DNA from 2 places in the Rhodoferax sp. RT5P35 genome. Region 1 is predicted to be linked to the other one. Evidence: predicted binding sites of a transcription regulator. Region 1 holds the regulator's gene; the other holds the start of a gene.
What was found. Region 1 encodes HrcA, which represses chaperone genes, less so after heat shock. Its sites were predicted from a motif close to TTAGCACTCNNNNNNNNNGAGTGCTAA; they were not measured.

Region 1 (8,077 bases):
GGTCACCAAGTCCGATCTGGCCGTCTGGCGCGACCACCTCAGTGCCACTGCCGACGACATGGCTGCGCGCCTGGTTGTGCTCAATAAGGTCGATACCCTGTGGGATGCGCTCAGCACGCCCGCGCAGGTGCAGGCGCAAGTCGATCGCCAGCGGGTCGCTTCTGCAGCGCTGCTGGGCGTGCCAGCGCAGCAGGTGCTGGCAGTGTCGGCGCAAAAAGGCCTGGTGGCCAAGATTACCGGCGATGCGCCGCTGCTAGAAGCCAGCGGCCTGCCAGAGCTAGAGGTGGCGCTGGGCCAGGGCATTCTGGGCCAGCGGCAAGAAATTCTGCGCTCGGCCGTGGCCCGTGGCATCACCGACCTGCGCACCGAGACCGGCCGTGTGCTGCATGTGCGTCGCCGCGACCTGGCCGAGCAAAAAATGGAGCTGCAGGGCCTGGGCGGCAAGAATTTGACTGTGGTGAAGAACATGCGCCAGCGCATCGAGCAGGAAAAGCACGAGTTCGACATGGGCAACGCCAAGATACACGCCGTGCGCGCCATCCAGCTTAAGCTGCTGGGCGAGGTGTACACCTTGCTTGGCAGCCGCACCCTGAAAGCCGAAATGGCGGTGCTGGCCGAGGCACTGCAAAAACCCGGCTGGAAGCGCGGCATCAAAGGTGTCTACGCCGACACCTTCGCCCGGTTGAATGACAACCTGGCCAAGGCCCAGACGCACAGCATGGAAATCCACAGCATGCTGGCCGCCACGTTTGACCAGCTGAATGCCGAATTCGGCTTCTCGCTGCTGCTGGCTGGCACGCCCGACGTGCAGGGCCACCAGGCCGAACTGGCCGAGATCGAGGCCAGCCATGTGCAGTACCTGAGCCTGCGCAACGCCCTGAAGCTGGCCCAACCCGAGTTTGCCGAGCGTTTGGTGCGGGCGCTGCGCTCGCGGCTGCGCGGGGTCAACCAGTCGGCCTTTGACGATGTGGAGCTGTGGAGCAAATCCGCCACCGCCCAGCTGGAAGACCAGCTCAAAGAGCGCCGCAAAAGCTTCACCCGGCGCATCGAGGGCACTGACCGCATGCAAACTGCTGCGGGCGGCCTGGACGCGCAGGTGGCCGAGATCGAAGGCCAGGAGGCCGTGCTGGGCCAGTTCGAAACCCGTTTGCAGCTGCTGACCTCGTATTTTTTGACCACCGCCGGACCCCGGCCCCCTTTGGAATGAATTTGGTATGACGGCAGTTTTAGAGGCGGCGTACGCAGCCCCCCAGGCGGTAGCCACGGCCTTCGCCTCCCAGGTGATCCAGTGGCAAAAGACCCATGGCCGCAATAGCCTGCCCTGGCAAAACACCCAGGACCCGTACCGCGTGTGGCTATCGGAAATCATGCTGCAGCAGACCCAGGTCAGCTCGGTACTGGAATACTTTCCGCGCTTTTTGGCCCGCTTTCCCGACGTGCAAAGCCTGGCCGCTGCCAGCCTGGACGACGTGCTGGGCTTGTGGAGCGGTCTGGGCTACTACAGCCGCGCCCGCAACCTGTACCGCTGCGCCCAACAGGTGGTGGCGGTGCACGGCGGGCGTTTTCCGCCTACCGCCGAGTTGCTGCAAACTCTGCCGGGCGTCGGCCGCTCCACTGCCGCCGCCATTGCCTCGTTTTGCTACGGCGAAAGGGCTGCCATTCTGGATGCCAACGTCAAGCGCGTGCTGACCCGGGTGCTGGGTTTTGGGGCCGACTTGGCCGTGGCCGCCAATGAACGCGCGCTGTGGGACCAGGCCACCGCTTTGCTGCCCGCCCAGGCCGGGCTGGACACCATGCCGCGCTACACCCAGGGCCTGATGGACCTGGGGGCTACGGTGTGCGCACCGCGCCAGCCTACCTGCCTGCTGTGCCCGGTACAGCCGGTGTGCAAGGCCCAGCGCGAGGGCGCGCCAGAAAAATACCCCGTCAAAACCCGCAAGCTCAAGCGCAGCACCGAATCCTGGTGGCTGCTGTGGGCGCAAGATGCCGCCGGGCGTGTGTGGCTGCAGCGGCGGCCCGATGCGGGCGTGTGGGCGGGGTTGTACTGTCTGCCGGTGTTCGACAGCCGTGAGGCCCTGGCTGCGTCGGTGGGGGCTGCGGTGTTGGATGACTTGCCCGTGTTTCTGCACGTGCTGACGCACAAGGATTTGTACCTGCACCCGGTGCAAATCCAGTGGCCGCAGGATGCGCGCCCCGGCCTGCACGGTGACTGGGTTGAGGCCCAGCGCTGGGTTGACATGGGTTTGCCCGCACCCATCCGTAAACTCTTGTCTGCTACTTAATTTATAGCTAATGGCGTAGGTATTGACTACGCTAGAGGCCTAAAAGGCTTAAAAAACGGTGGCGCCACCTGATAGAGGCGGGAGGTCGCCCCGCGCATCCAGTTCGCGGTGCCGCTTCAGTGTGACCCAGCGCTTGCCGAAAGCCGCTGCCAGTTGCTCCACCAGATACACCGAGCGGTGCTGCCCGCCGGTGCAGCCAATGCCCACCGTCACGTAGCTGCGGTGGTCGCGCGCCAGGGGCTCCAGCCAGTGGGTCAAAAACTTGTCAATGTGGTTGAACATCTGCGCCACGTCGGGGCTTTGGCGCAAAAACGCCGCCACCGCGTCGTCCCGCCCGGTCAGGGCGCGCAGGTCGGGTTCGTAGTGCGGGTTGGGCAGCATGCGCACGTCGAACACAAAGTCGGCATCCACCGGAATGCCGCGCTTGAAGGCGAAGGACTCAAACACCAGCGTCAGCTGCGCCTCGGGTGCGGCGATCAGCGACTTGATGTAGCCCTGTAGCTGCGAGGCGCGGATGAAGCTGGTGTCGATCACGTGGGCTTTTTCGCGCAGGTCGGCCAGCAGCTCGCGCTCCAACTCTATGGCTTCAACCAGGGCGTGTTGCTGGTCGATGCGCTCGGAGCGCGAAAGCGGGTGCTTGCGGCGCGTTTCGGAGTAGCGGCGAACCAGCGTGTCGGTGGCCGAGTCCAGAAACAGCGATTTGATGTGCACCCCCTGCTTGCGCAGCGTCTCCAGGTGCTGAGGCACCAGGGGCAGGGCAGTGGCGCTGCGCACATCCATGGCGATGGCCACCTTTTTCGCGCCCTGGGTCTGCTCCAGCTTCACGAAGCTCAGCAGCAGTTCGGGCGGCAGGTTGTCTACGCAGTAATAGCCCGCGTCTTCCAGTGCGTGCAGGGCGACCGACTTGCCCGAGCCGGACATCCCTGTGATCAAAACAATTTCAAGTTTCATGGCTCGCCTAGCATCTCCTTGGCATGGGCCAGCGTAGTGCTGGATAGTTTTTCGCCTCCGAGCATGCGCGCAACTTCGGCCACGCGTTGTTCGCCCAGTACCAAGGCCACGCTGCTGACTGTGCTTTTGCCGTCGCGCTGCTTGGCCACCACCAGGTGGTGGTCGGCACAGGCGGCGACCTGGGGCAGGTGGGTGACGGCCAGTACCTGGCGGTCGCGGCCCAGCTGCTTCATCAGGCGGCCCACGGTTTCGGCCACGGCACCGCCCACGCCGGAATCTACCTCGTCAAAAATCAGGGTTTGCGCCGTGCCCAGCTCGCTGGTAGTGACCGCAATGGCCAGCGCGATGCGTGACAGCTCGCCGCCAGAGGCCACCTTGCCCACCGCGCGCGGTGTGCTGCCTGCGTGCCCGGCCACCAGAAACTGCACTTCTTCCAGCCCGCTGGCGCTGGGCTCTATCTTTTGCAGCACCACTTGGAACTGGCCACCCTGCATGCCCAGGCCCTGCATGGCCAGGGTGATGGCCTTGGCCAGGCGGGGGGCAGCCAGGGCGCGGGCTTTGCCCAGCGCCGTGGCCTCGGCGCGGTAGGCGGCCTGGGCCTTGCGCTCGGCGGCCTCCAGGGCCTGGCTGTCGGCGGCAGCGTCCAGCCGGGCCAGCTCGGTTTTCCACGTGGCCAGCAGTGCGGGCAGCTCGGCGGGAGTGCGTTTGTAGCGCCGGGCCAGCGACACCCATTGGGACAGGCGGTCGTCCAGCGCGTCCAGCCGGGCCGGGTCCTGCTCGGTTTTGCGCAGGGTGGCGTGCAGCGAATGGGCGGCATCTTCGGCCTGCGCCAGGCTGGATGCCAAAACCTCGGCAAGCGCAGCATATTCGGGCGCTATGTGCTCTTGATTGTGTAGCGCAGTGTGGGCGCGGGACAAGCCGGCCAAGGCGCCCGAATCTTCACCGGCATCGTCTCCTTCCAGCGCGTCGATGGCGGTTTGCACTGCATCCAGCAGGGCTTGGGTATGGGATAGGCGGGTGTGCTCGGCGTTGAGCTCGCTCCACTCGTCGGCACCGGGGTTGAGCTTGCCCACTTCACCAATCTGCCAGGCCAGGCGCTCCTGCTCTTGCTGCAGCGAGTCGCACGCGGCCTGGGCATCGGCCAGGGCTTTCTGGGCACTGCGCCACTGGGTCCACAACGCCTCTAGTGCGCGGGTGCTGCTGCCTGCGTAGGCATCCAGCAGGCTGCGCACGGTGTCGGGGCGGGTCAGGCTTTGCCAGGCGTGCTGGCCGTGGATGTCGAGCAGTTGGTCGCCGATCTCGCGCAACTGGGTGGCGGTGGCGGGGCTGCCGTTGATCCAGGAGCGGCTTTTGCCTTGCGCGTCGACAGTACGGCGCAGCAGCAGGCTGTCGGCCTGGTCAAACCCGGCCGTGTCCAGCCAGCGGCTGATGGCGGGCAGGCTGTCGAATTCTGCGCTGATGTCGGCCCGGGCCGCGCCTTCGCGCACCGTGCCCGCATCGGCGCGGCTGCCCAGGGCCAGTTGCAGCGCGTCGATCAGGATGGATTTGCCCGCGCCGGTTTCGCCGGTGAGCACGCTGAAGCCGGTGTCCAGCTCCAGATCCAGCTCGCGCACGATCACAAAGTCGCGCAGGGTGATGCGTTTCAAAGCCATATGTTCACCGTCGTCATAACTTTAAGAGCCTTCATTCCAGTGGAGTTTGCGGCGCAAGGTGTCAAAGTAGCTCCAGCCCTGGGGGTGCAAAAAGCGAGCTCGGTGCTCGGAGCGGCGCACGACGATGCGGTCGCCGTGCTGCAGCGAGGCCAGCGACTGCATGTCGAAGTTGGCGCTGGCATCGCGCCCTGCTACTAATTCAATAGCTACTTCTGCAGCATCTGCAAGCACAATCGGCCTATTTGTCAATGTGTGTGGGGCAATCGGCACCATCACCCAGCCGGGGATGGACGGGTGCATTAGCGGCCCGCCCGCCGAGAGCGAATAGGCGGTGGAGCCGGTGGGCGTGGCGATGATCAGGCCGTCTGCCCGCTGGTTCGCCACCAGGCGGCCATCCACCTCCACGCGCAGCTCCAGCATGCCCGAGGTGGCGCCGCGGTTCACCACCACGTCGTTCAGCGCCAGCGCGTCAAACACGCACACACCGGCGCGCATCACGCGGGCGTGCATCAGGCTGCGGTGGTCTTCCTCGAAGGTGCCATGCAGCATCGGCAGCAGGGTGGATGCGTAGGACTCGATCGGAATGTCGGTAATAAACCCCAGCCGTCCCTGGTTGATGCCCATCAGCGCCACCCCGTAGCGGGCCAGTTGGCGGCCAATGCCCAGCATGGTGCCGTCGCCACCCACCACCAGCCCCAGGTCGCAGCGCTGGCCAATGGCCGCGATATCCAGCGCCGGGTAGCCGGTCAGGCCGGTGTTGGCCACGGTTTCCGCATCCACCACCACCTCGCAGCCCTGGCTGGTTAAAAACTGTGCAATCTCTTCCAGTATCTGGCGCGACGAGGCGTTGGCTGCGTAAGTGCCCGGCGCGGCGTATTTGCCGAAGAGCGCAACGTGACGGAATTGTGATTTCATGCACAAATTACATCACTAAAATATAGCCATGCTCGATGAACGTGCCAAGTTGTTAATGAAAGCGCTGGTCGAGCGCTATATCGCCGATGGCCAGCCCATAGGCTCGCGCACGCTCTCCAAAGCCTCGGGGCTGGACCTGTCGCCCGCCACCATCCGCAACGTGATGTCCGACCTGGAAGAACTGGGCCTGATCGTCAGCCCGCACACCTCGTCGGGGCGCATCCCCACGGCGCGCGGCTACCGGTTGTTTGTGGACACCATGCTCACCGCGCAGCCCGGCCCGCTGGCGCATCCCAAGCTGGTCGCCGAGCAGCCGCAAAAGGTCATCGTTAACGCGGCCAATCTGCTGTCTAGCTTGTCGCAGTTTGTGGGCGTGGTGATGGCACCGCGGCGCACCTCGGTGTTTCGGCATATTGAATTTTTACGCCTGTCGGACAAGCGCTTTTTGGTTATCATCGTCTCGCCCGAAGGCGATGTGCAAAACCGCGTGATCTTCACCGAAGTCGACTACACCTCTTCGCAGTTGGTGGAAGCCGCCAACTACCTCAACGGCCACTACGCCGGCCTGTCCATCGAGCAGGTGCGCGAACGCCTGAAGAACGAAGTCGAAACCCTGCGCGGCGAAATCGCCAGCCTGATGCAGGCCGCCGTCAACGCCAGCTCCGACGCACTCACCCGCGAGCAGGACGAGGTGGTCATTTCCGGCGAACGCAATCTGCTGGCCGTGAGCGACTTCTCCAGCGACATGGGCCACCTGCGCCGCGCCTTTGACCTGTTCGAGCAAAAAACCCAGATCATGCGGCTCTTGGACATCTCCAGCCAGGCCGAAGGCGTACGCATCTACATTGGCGGCGAAAGCCAGGTCGTGCCGTTCGAAGAACTGTCCATCGTCAGCGCCCCCTACGAGGTAGACGGTCAGATCGTCGGCACCCTGGGCGTGATCGGCCCCACCCGCATGGCCTACGACCGCATGATCCAGATCGTGGACATTACCTCCAAGCTGGTCAGCAACGCGCTAAGCCACCAGAAGTAGTAGCTTTTACCCGCAGTAAAATGTCGAGTTGTGTGGGGCATTAGCTCAGTTGGTTAGAGCAGAGGACTCATAATCAATGGGTGTCGCGAAATAAACTTAGATGCCATTTTTCGCCGTCGCTGACAACATCAAGCGCAAGGTATTGATCTAAAAGAACTTATGCAAAAATTGATAGGAAGTAGAGCGGGTGCGAAGCGTTGTTGATTTCCCATATAGAGGGAGTTCTGCAACCTCATTGCAACCGGCATCTGCTTTGATAGCGGCGTCACGGACTCAGGTCCGGCTACCGTTGAAGTTTTGTTGTGTAGAAAGTGGGCCGTTAGCTCAGTTGGTTAGAGCAGAGGACTCATCGAATAGGTGACCCTGGTGTGAGAGCGCCAGTGGAAAACCGGGTGAACTCAGGGAAACCGTCAGCCTCGTCAAAAAAGGCCCGGCAATCCTGAGCCAAGCTCGCTGAAGGCAAGTCGTAAGACTGGTAAGCGAGAAGGTGCAGAGACTAGGGTGTGAGGAGCCAATCCGATAAGCACCCCACGAGCGCCCGGCACCCTTACATGCGACCTAGGTCGTGATGCGGGTGATGAGATAGTCCAGGGAATAGGGAAACCTATACAAACCTGAATCCTTTGGTCGTTGGTTCAAGTCCAACACGGCCCACCATTTTCTACATGTGTATCTGTCAACATCGACCGACCATCGGACGTCTCAAGCAACAAAACGCGGAGTCAGTGCGGCGATTGAATGGCGTCGCGGATACCCCATAAAAACATACCTGCTCCGAGCAGAAGAGCACAGGCCACATAGAACCAGAAGCTCACACGGGCCTCGTCGCGATCTATTGGCGATGAGTAGCGAGTACTTACCCAGCCGTTTTGAATTGCGAACACGCCGAAGCCAAAAGGTATCGGTGCGCCAAGTATCAAATCGAGCGGGGTAGATGTTTGTCTCTCAAAGCCACCGTGTCTTACCAGAACCATCACGATCACGAAGATCATGTATCCGATCATCAGGTTGCGCTGGGTTTTGCTGTACATACCTTCACCGTTACACCGTTAGATTGCGAAGTGACTCACCTGACAAGCTTACCGCTAATTGGCTGCCCAGAAGCTTCGTAGCTACTAGGCGTCAATCAGCATGCTTGATTTAACAATGTAACGGTCTGTCCTGGTCTGATGAATTCGTCCACACAGATAGGTGCAAATCACCTGGGTAGTAAAAGTGACGAAATCGAAACGAAGAGTCTTTGA
Region 2 (8,077 bases), on a different contig from region 1:
TGGCCATCAGAACCACGCCTACGGTTTCAAACAAAATAATAATGTCTAAAAACAGCGAATGGTTTTTGACGTAATACAAGTCGTATTGGAGCTTTTCGGCCGAATCTTCCAGCGTGGCACCGTAGTGGTAGCGCACTTGCGCCCAGCCCGTAACCCCAGGCTTCACACTTTGCCGCACCGCGTAATACGGAATTTGGCGTGTCAACTGGTCCACAAAAAAAGGCCGCTCCGGCCGTGGCCCCACCATGCTCATATCCCCGTTGAGGACACAAAACAACTGTGGCAATTCGTCAATGCGGACTTTTCGAATGAACTTGCCCACCTTGGTAATACGGTCATCCTGGGCGGCGGCCCAGCGTGGGGTTCCGTCTTTTTCAGCGTCGGCACGCATGCTGCGAAACTTCACCACATTGAACAGTCGGCCGTTAAAACCCACCCGCTCTTGGCGGTAAAAAACCGGCCCCGGGCTCTCCAGCACCACCAATAGCATGGTGACAAGCATGATCGGCAGGGTTAACAAAATCAGCACTACTGCGCTGAAAATATCAAACAAACGCTTCACCGCTGTTCGCACGCCTCCCTGGCTAAAACCATCCCCAAAAATCAACCACCCGGCATTTACCGAATCCAGGCGAATCTGGCCCTTGGTTTTTTCAAAATGCGTGGCCACATCTACCACCCGCACACCGTGTAGCTTGCAATCCAACAACTCACGCAAGGGCATGCTGCCCCCCCGCCGCTCCACCAGTGCGACAACGATCTCATCCACTTCCAACTCAAGGGCCGTATCGGTCAAAGACTTGTGCTTGGACAAAATCCCCCAGGCCGACACGTCGGATTCGGCCTCGTTCGGGCTGGCGTAGTAACCCACTACATCTACATGGGGGTCTTCGTTTTTGAGTGTTTTTCCCACCAGAGCTGCCCGAGGCCCGGTGCCGAATACCAGCACGCGGTGGCGCATCATGGATTGCGGCATCGAGTGGACCACGTACACCCGGTGCAAGATAACCACAACAAAACCCGCCATCGCCGCCATGGACAAAGTTTCCCTGCTGGTTGAGCTTTGGGGAAACAGTGAAAACACACCGTAAGTCAGCGGCAATGCCAATACCAGAGATAACGCTGCGCGTGCGCGCGACTGGTTCAGCGAACGGTTATGGATGCGCTGGTAAAAACCCAAGGCAGAGTTGATAACCAACATGCCCAGCGACAGCAGACCGGCATGCCCCAACAAAGACACCATCGAGGTGAATTCTTCACCCTTCCAAATGACCACGGCCAAAACGGCCAAGATGACCAGCCCAAGATCGAAAAAAACCTGCTGCAGCGTGCGGCGGTGCAAGTAATGGCTAAATATTTTGATCATGCCCGCCACCTATCTGCAGCGATAACCCTGCGGCACAGCCCATAAGCCCCGGTATACCAAAACTACAGCCTTGGCCCGTAGATCGGTTTACTTTCAATGGCTCTTGCAACCCCAGTTTGGCATCTAGATTTTTAAGAAAATGCATCGAATATTGGTATGTCGAATGGAAGATGGTTTAAACACGCAGCATACTTGGCAAGATTTTTAGGGTGCCCTGGCCCACTGCTCGGCAGGATAAATTTTGCTGTTGCATTATGGGCTTTTTTTGAGGCAGGTTTGAGGCCCGAAGCTGGCTGCACAAAGCACTTTTGATACACGCATTCATGCCGGTTTACAGCCCCACCAGCGCTAGCACCGATATTTCAATATGGCAGCCGTGTTTAGCAAACACTGTTTGCAAATCCCGTGCCCAACGCGGCAGCCACAGCTTGCCGCACCGGCCTCCTGGCACGGCAAAATCACTCCATGGTTCAACAATTACTTATCGCGGGTGCAGGTATTGGCGGCATGGCAGCGGCATTGGCGTGCGCGCGGGCCGGATGGGGCGTTCGCCTGTTTGAGCGTTCTGCGGTCTTGAGCGAAGTGGGTGCGGGTATCCAGATCGGCCCCAACGTCACCCGGCTACTGCACCGCTGGGGTCTGCAAAACGCACTGGCGGCAGTGGCCGCCTTTCCATCGCATCTGCAGGTGCGCGACGCGCTGACGGCCCGAGAATTGGGCCGCCTGGCACTGGGTGCCGCCATGCAGCAACGCTACGGTGCCCCCTACGCCACGCTGCACCGGGCCGACCTGCTGGCGTTGCTGCATACCGCCGTGCAACAAACTGGTACCCAGCTACAACTCGACCACGGCCTGCAGCATTTCAGCCAAAACCCCTCTGGCGTATCGGTACGCGGCAGCATTGCGGAAGATATCCACGGCGATGCACTGGTGGGCGCCGATGGCCTGTGGAGCCCCGTGCGCCAATGGCTGCTGCACGACGGCCCGCCCCGCATTACTGGCCATCTGGCCTACCGCGCCCTGGTGCGCCAGGCCGATCTGCCGCACCCCCTGCGCTCCCAGCACGTCACCGCGTGGCTAGGTCCGAATCTGCATGTGGTGCAGTACCCCGTGTGTGGCGGCGACTGGCTCAACGTCGTGGCCATCGTGCACGGCCAGCTTCCGCCCCAGCGCACCAGCTTGGAGCAGTGGGACCACAGCGCCAACGCCGCCGATCTGCAGACCAGCTTGGCTGGCGTGTGCAGCCCGCTCCAAGACCTGTTGCAGGCGGTCTCCTCCTGGCGCTTGTGGGTGCTGTGTGACCGCCCGCCCATGCACAGCCCCCACCAGCACGCGCAAGGCCGGGTTGCGCTGCTAGGCGATGCCGCCCACCCGATGCGCCCCTACCTGGCCCAAGGCGCGGGCATGGCCATAGAAGATGCCGCCAACCTGGCCAGTGTGCTGCAGTCAGGCACCGATATTCCGGCTGCACTGGCCCACTACGCAGACCAACGCTGGCAACGCAATGCACGGGTGCAAGCCCGCGCCATCCGCAATGGCCGCATCTTTCACGCCTCGGGCCTGGTGCGCTGGGGCCGGGACCAGGCGATGCAGCTGGGCGGCGAACGCCTGCTGGACCTGCCATGGCTATACGGCGGTGGCTAATTCGCCTCACAACTTGGTCACTACTAAATAGATAGCTACTAGCGTAGGTGGAATATGCGCTAGAGGCCTTATTTTCTTAAATTCCGCATGCCAAAGTGTGCGCCAATCGGCAAGCAAAGGCTTCGGCCAGCACAGCATTTCTGGCTGCTGCCCTTGAAACGTCACAACTTGCCCTTATCATTAGCACTCGTAGGGGTTGAGTGCTAGCACCCACCCCACGCCCTTTTTTCACCGTTCCATTTTTAGGAGACTCTATGAACCTACGTCCTCTCGGCGACCGCGTGATCGTCAAGCGTATCGACAGCGAAACCAAGACCGCTTCCGGCATCGTGATCCCTGACTCGGCTGCTGAAAAGCCAGACCAAGGCGAGATCCTGGCTGTTGGCCCCGGCAAAAAGAACGACAAGGGTGAAATTTCCGCCCTGACCGTGAAGGTTGGCGACCGCGTCTTGTTCGGCAAGTACAGCGGCCAAACCGTCAAGGTCGAAGGCGACGAACTGCTGGTGATGAAGGAAGACGACCTGTTCGCGGTCGTAGAGAAGTAATTTCTCGCCTCATACCCTCCCCCTTTTAATTTATTGATACCGGAGAAATTCTCATGGCAGCAAAAGACGTAGTTTTCGGCGGCGAAGCCCGCGCACGCATGGTTGAAGGCGTGAACATTTTGGCTAACGCAGTCAAGGTGACCCTGGGCCCCAAAGGCCGTAACGTGGTTCTGGAGCGCTCGTTTGGCGCGCCTACCGTGACCAAGGACGGTGTGTCCGTGGCCAAGGAAATCGAACTCAAAGACAAGCTGCAAAACATGGGTGCGCAGATGGTCAAGGAAGTGGCTTCCAAGACCTCCGACCTGGCTGGTGACGGCACCACCACCGCGACTGTGCTGGCCCAGGCCATCATCCGCGAAGGCATGAAGTACGTAGCCGCCGGCATGAACCCGATGGATCTGAAGCGCGGCATCGACAAGGCAGTGACTGCTTTGGTCGCCGAGCTGAAGAAGGCTTCCAAGGCCACCACCACCTCCAAGGAAATCGCCCAAGTTGGTTCGATCTCCGCCAACTCCGATGAATCCATCGGCAAGATCATTGCTGACGCGATGGACAAGGTTGGTAAAGAAGGCGTGATCACCGTGGAAGACGGCAAGTCGCTGGAATCCGAGCTGGATGTCGTCGAAGGCATGCAGTTTGACCGTGGCTACCTGTCGCCCTACTTTATCAACAACCCAGAAAAGCAAGCCGCTTTGCTGGACAACCCGTTTGTGCTGTTGTTCGACAAGAAGATCAGCAACATCCGCGAACTGTTGCCTACCCTGGAACAAGTTGCCAAGTCTGGCCGTCCTCTGCTGATCATCGCTGAAGAAGTCGATGGCGAAGCACTGGCGACCCTGGTGGTCAACACCATCCGTGGCATTTTGAAGGTTGTGGCTGTGAAGGCTCCTGGTTTCGGCGACCGCCGCAAGGCCATGTTGGAAGACATCGCCATCCTGACCGGCGGCAAGGTTATCGCTGAAGAAGTCGGCCTGACCCTGGAAAAAGTGACTTTGGCCGATCTGGGCCAAGCCAAGCGCATCGAAGTGGGCAAAGAAAACACCACCATTATTGATGGCGCTGGTGCTGCTGCCGACATCGAAGCCCGCGTCAAGCAAGTTCGCGTGCAAATCGAAGAAGCTTCCAGCGACTACGACCGCGAAAAGCTGCAAGAGCGCGTGGCCAAGCTGGCTGGCGGCGTAGCCGTGATCAAAGTGGGCGCTACCACCGAGATCGAAATGAAGGAAAAGAAGGCCCGCGTCGAAGACGCCCTGCACGCTACCCGCGCTGCGGTGGAAGAAGGCATTGTGGCTGGCGGTGGCGTGGCTCTGCTGCGCGCCAAGCAAGCGGCTGGCAAGATCGAAGGCGCTAACGCCGACCAAGACGCCGGCATCAAGCTGGTGTTGAAGGCTATCGAAGCCCCTCTGCGCGAAATCGTCTACAACGCAGGCGAAGAAGCCTCTGTGGTGGTGGCTGCTGTGTTGGCCGGTTCGGGCAACTACGGCTACAACGCTGCCAACGGCACCTATGGCGACATGATCGAAATGGGCATTCTGGACCCAACGAAGGTGACCCGTACGGCTCTGCAGAACGCTGCTTCCGTTGCATCCTTGATGCTGACGACCGAAGCCATGATCGCTGAGTCTCCAAAAGACGAAGCCGGTGCTGGCGGCATGGGCGGCGGCATGGGTGGTGGCATGGGCGGCATGGGCGACATGGGCATGTAACCCGGAGTCGCCGCGAAACGGGCGGCTGGGGGCGTTGCACCGTCTTGCCGTGGCTCTGCCACTGTCTACGACGATGCGCCTACCCAGCCACCCGTTGCGCGACGAGGTTGGCATCCCTGTTTTAGGACCGGGACCACAACTTCCCCAAAACCCCGCAGAGTGCGAACTCTGCGGGGTTTTTTCATTTGCAACCCAGTTCGTGGCTGAAAATGATCGAAACAGGGCTGATCGTGGATGGCTTGTGGGCCGCTCGTGCAGAAGAATAGAGCGCTACCATCCACCACTTGCCAAGGCCACACACCATGCAAACCTGTCTGATTTTGATCGATGCCCAAGAATCCTTTCGGCAGCGGCCGTACTTCACCCCAGCCACCTTGCCAGGATATTTGGACAAGCAGAATGCGCTGATTAACGGCTGCGTGTCGCGTGGCATCCCTATCGTGCGCATCTTCCATGTGGATGGCCCCAAGACGGCCGACAACGCGTTTGCGGTCGAATCCGGCCACATCCAGCCCATCGCAGGGCTGGCTGCGTTCGAGCCTGCGGCCACCTTCACCAAAAGCCGCCACAGCGCGCTGGTCGGCACCGGGCTGGACGTGTGGCTGACGGCCCACGGCATCCGCCGCCTAATCATCAGCGGCATCCGCACCGAGCAATGCTGCGAAACCACCACCCGCCACGCATCCGACCTGGGCTGGACGGTGGACTACTGCCTGGAGGCCACGCTGACCTGGGACATGCAGCACCTGGACGGCACCGTGCTACCCGCCGCCGACATCATGGCCCGCACCGCCGCCGTGCTCACCGAGCGCTTCGCCCGCATCTGCACGGTGGAACAAGCCCTGGCCGGAGCTGCTGAATGACGCACCACGTTGCGATTTTGGTGTTCGACGACGTAGAGGCGCTGGATTTTGCCGGGCCCTACGAGGTGTTCACCATCGCCAGCCGCGTGCATGGCCGCAGCCACCCCAACGACCCGCCTCTTTTTGCTACACAATGCATAGCACATACCGCAGACTCTATCTGCGCCAGGGCCGGATTACGCGTTATTCCGGACAGTACATTTTCAGCCTGCACCAGCACCGATGTATTGATCGTCCCCGGCGGTGTGGTCGATGCCGCAATGGGCTGCCCGGAAACGACCGCCTGGATTGCGGCCACCGCAGCCACCGCCCGCACCGTGGCCTCGGTCTGCACGGGAGCGTTCCTGCTGGCGCGCAGCGGCGTGCTCACCCACGGCCCGGTCACCACGCACTGGGAAGACGTGGATGATTTGCAGCGTATGTTCCCGGCCCTGCAGGTGCAGACCGGCAAGCGCTGGGTGGAACAGGGCCATATCACCACCTCGGCCGGCATCAGCGCAGGCATCGACATGTGCCTGCACCTGGTCGCAACGCTGGCGGGGCATGCACTGGCAGCGCGCACAGCCCGGCAAATGGACTACGCATGGCAGCCCCAGCCCTGATCCAGGTTCTTTTCGTCCTGCTGCCCAACAGCCTGATCCTCGACTGGGCGGGCCCGGCAGAAGCCCTGCGCATCGCCAACCAATGCCTGCTGGCGCAAGGCCAGCCGGAACGTTTTGCCCTGCAATTTATCGGGCCGGATGCCAGTACCGCCACCTCTGTGGGTGCCCAGCTCACCGGGCTGCAGCCCCTGCCCGACGCGCTGACCGCCCACCCCGCCACGCCGCACTGGGTGGTGCTGGTCGGCCTGCCCGGCACCACCATCGCAGTTGACAACGCCGCTGCCCGCGCCGTGCTGCACTGGCTGCGCGGCCTGCGACTGGCCACGCACCAGCTGGAGCTGGTGACGGTGTGCGCAGGCACCCTGCTGGCGGCGCACGCCGGGCTGCTCAAAGGCCGCCGCGTCACCACCCACCACCAGCATCTGGACGAGTTGCGTACGGTTGAGCCGCAGTGCGAAGTAGTGGCCAACCGGGTGTTTGTGGAAGACGCGCCGATCTACAGCAGCGCGGGCGTCACCACCGGCATCGACCTGGTGCTGCAACGCATTGCCGACACCTGCGGCGAATCCATTGCCGCGCAGGTCGCCCAGACCATGGTGGTGGCCTTGCGTCGCGGCCCGCACGACCCCGAGCTTTCGCCATTTTTAAGCTATCGCAACCACCTGCACCCCGCCCTGCACCGGGTGCAAGATGCCGTCAGCCTGGACCCGCGTGCGGGCTGGACAGTGCCACGCATGGCCGACATGGCCCACACCTCACCGCGTCATCTGACCCGTTTGTTCATGGAATACGCGCAGATTGCGCCCTTGCAGTACCTGCGCCGCATCCGGTTGGCCGTGGCGCAGACGGCGCTGCAGTCGGGCCACAACGTCAACCACGCCGCCGAGCTGGCGGGTTTCAGCTCAGATACCCAATTGCGCCGCGCCTGGCACCAATTGGGCTTGCCAGGGGCACCGTCGCAAGCCCGGCAACGCTGATTTCGACACCTGCAGACGAGTCACGTACGTGACAAATTCGCCTGCGTGGCCCAGATTAGCGGGCCAAACCCCAAATATGTCGCGAACCTAAAAATCACATATTGTTACGTTTGGAACAAAATTACCAGGCCAGTAAAGCCGCTGGTATTTTTTGGACCTACCGAGTGAACAACCCGACGAAGAACGCACGCGATACCGCCCGCCCGGCCTCTCTGGAGGGGGCTGCGTCTGAGGGTATTTTGGCCAAACTGCGGTTAGACGCCAAGACATCGGAACCCTACTACCAACAACTCAAACGCCAGATTCAGGCCCTGATCGACAACGGCGAGTTGCCTACGGGTAGCAACCTGCCGTCAGAACGCGTTATGGCCGAA

Region 2: a site for HrcA is predicted at 3,191-3,217, ahead of groES (co-chaperone GroES). Genes of this name have one in related genera too.

The regions. Positions count from the first base shown of each region.
Region 1 covers NZ_JBWMAX010000020.1:54,287-62,363, forward strand. Annotated here, with positions in the region: gene AC097L_RS22460 (dynamin family protein) at 1-1,207, shown strand, start outside; gene mutY (A/G-specific adenine glycosylase) at 1,215-2,282, shown strand; gene rapZ (RNase adapter RapZ) at 2,331-3,233, opposite strand; gene recN (DNA repair protein RecN) at 3,230-4,885, opposite strand; gene AC097L_RS22480 (NAD kinase) at 4,907-5,800, opposite strand; gene hrcA (heat-inducible transcriptional repressor HrcA) at 5,829-6,833, shown strand; gene AC097L_RS22490 (hypothetical protein) at 7,556-7,864, opposite strand.
Region 2 covers NZ_JBWMAX010000007.1:237,699-245,775, reverse strand. Annotated here, with positions in the region: gene AC097L_RS13490 (TIGR03013 family XrtA/PEP-CTERM system glycosyltransferase) at 1-1,366, opposite strand, end outside; gene AC097L_RS13485 (FAD-dependent monooxygenase) at 1,832-3,010, shown strand; gene groES (co-chaperone GroES) at 3,265-3,555, shown strand; gene groL (chaperonin GroEL) at 3,609-5,261, shown strand; gene AC097L_RS13470 (isochorismatase family protein) at 5,564-6,124, shown strand; gene AC097L_RS13465 (DJ-1/PfpI family protein) at 6,121-6,726, shown strand; gene AC097L_RS13460 (GlxA family transcriptional regulator) at 6,708-7,703, shown strand; gene AC097L_RS13455 (GntR family transcriptional regulator) at 7,868-8,077, shown strand, end outside.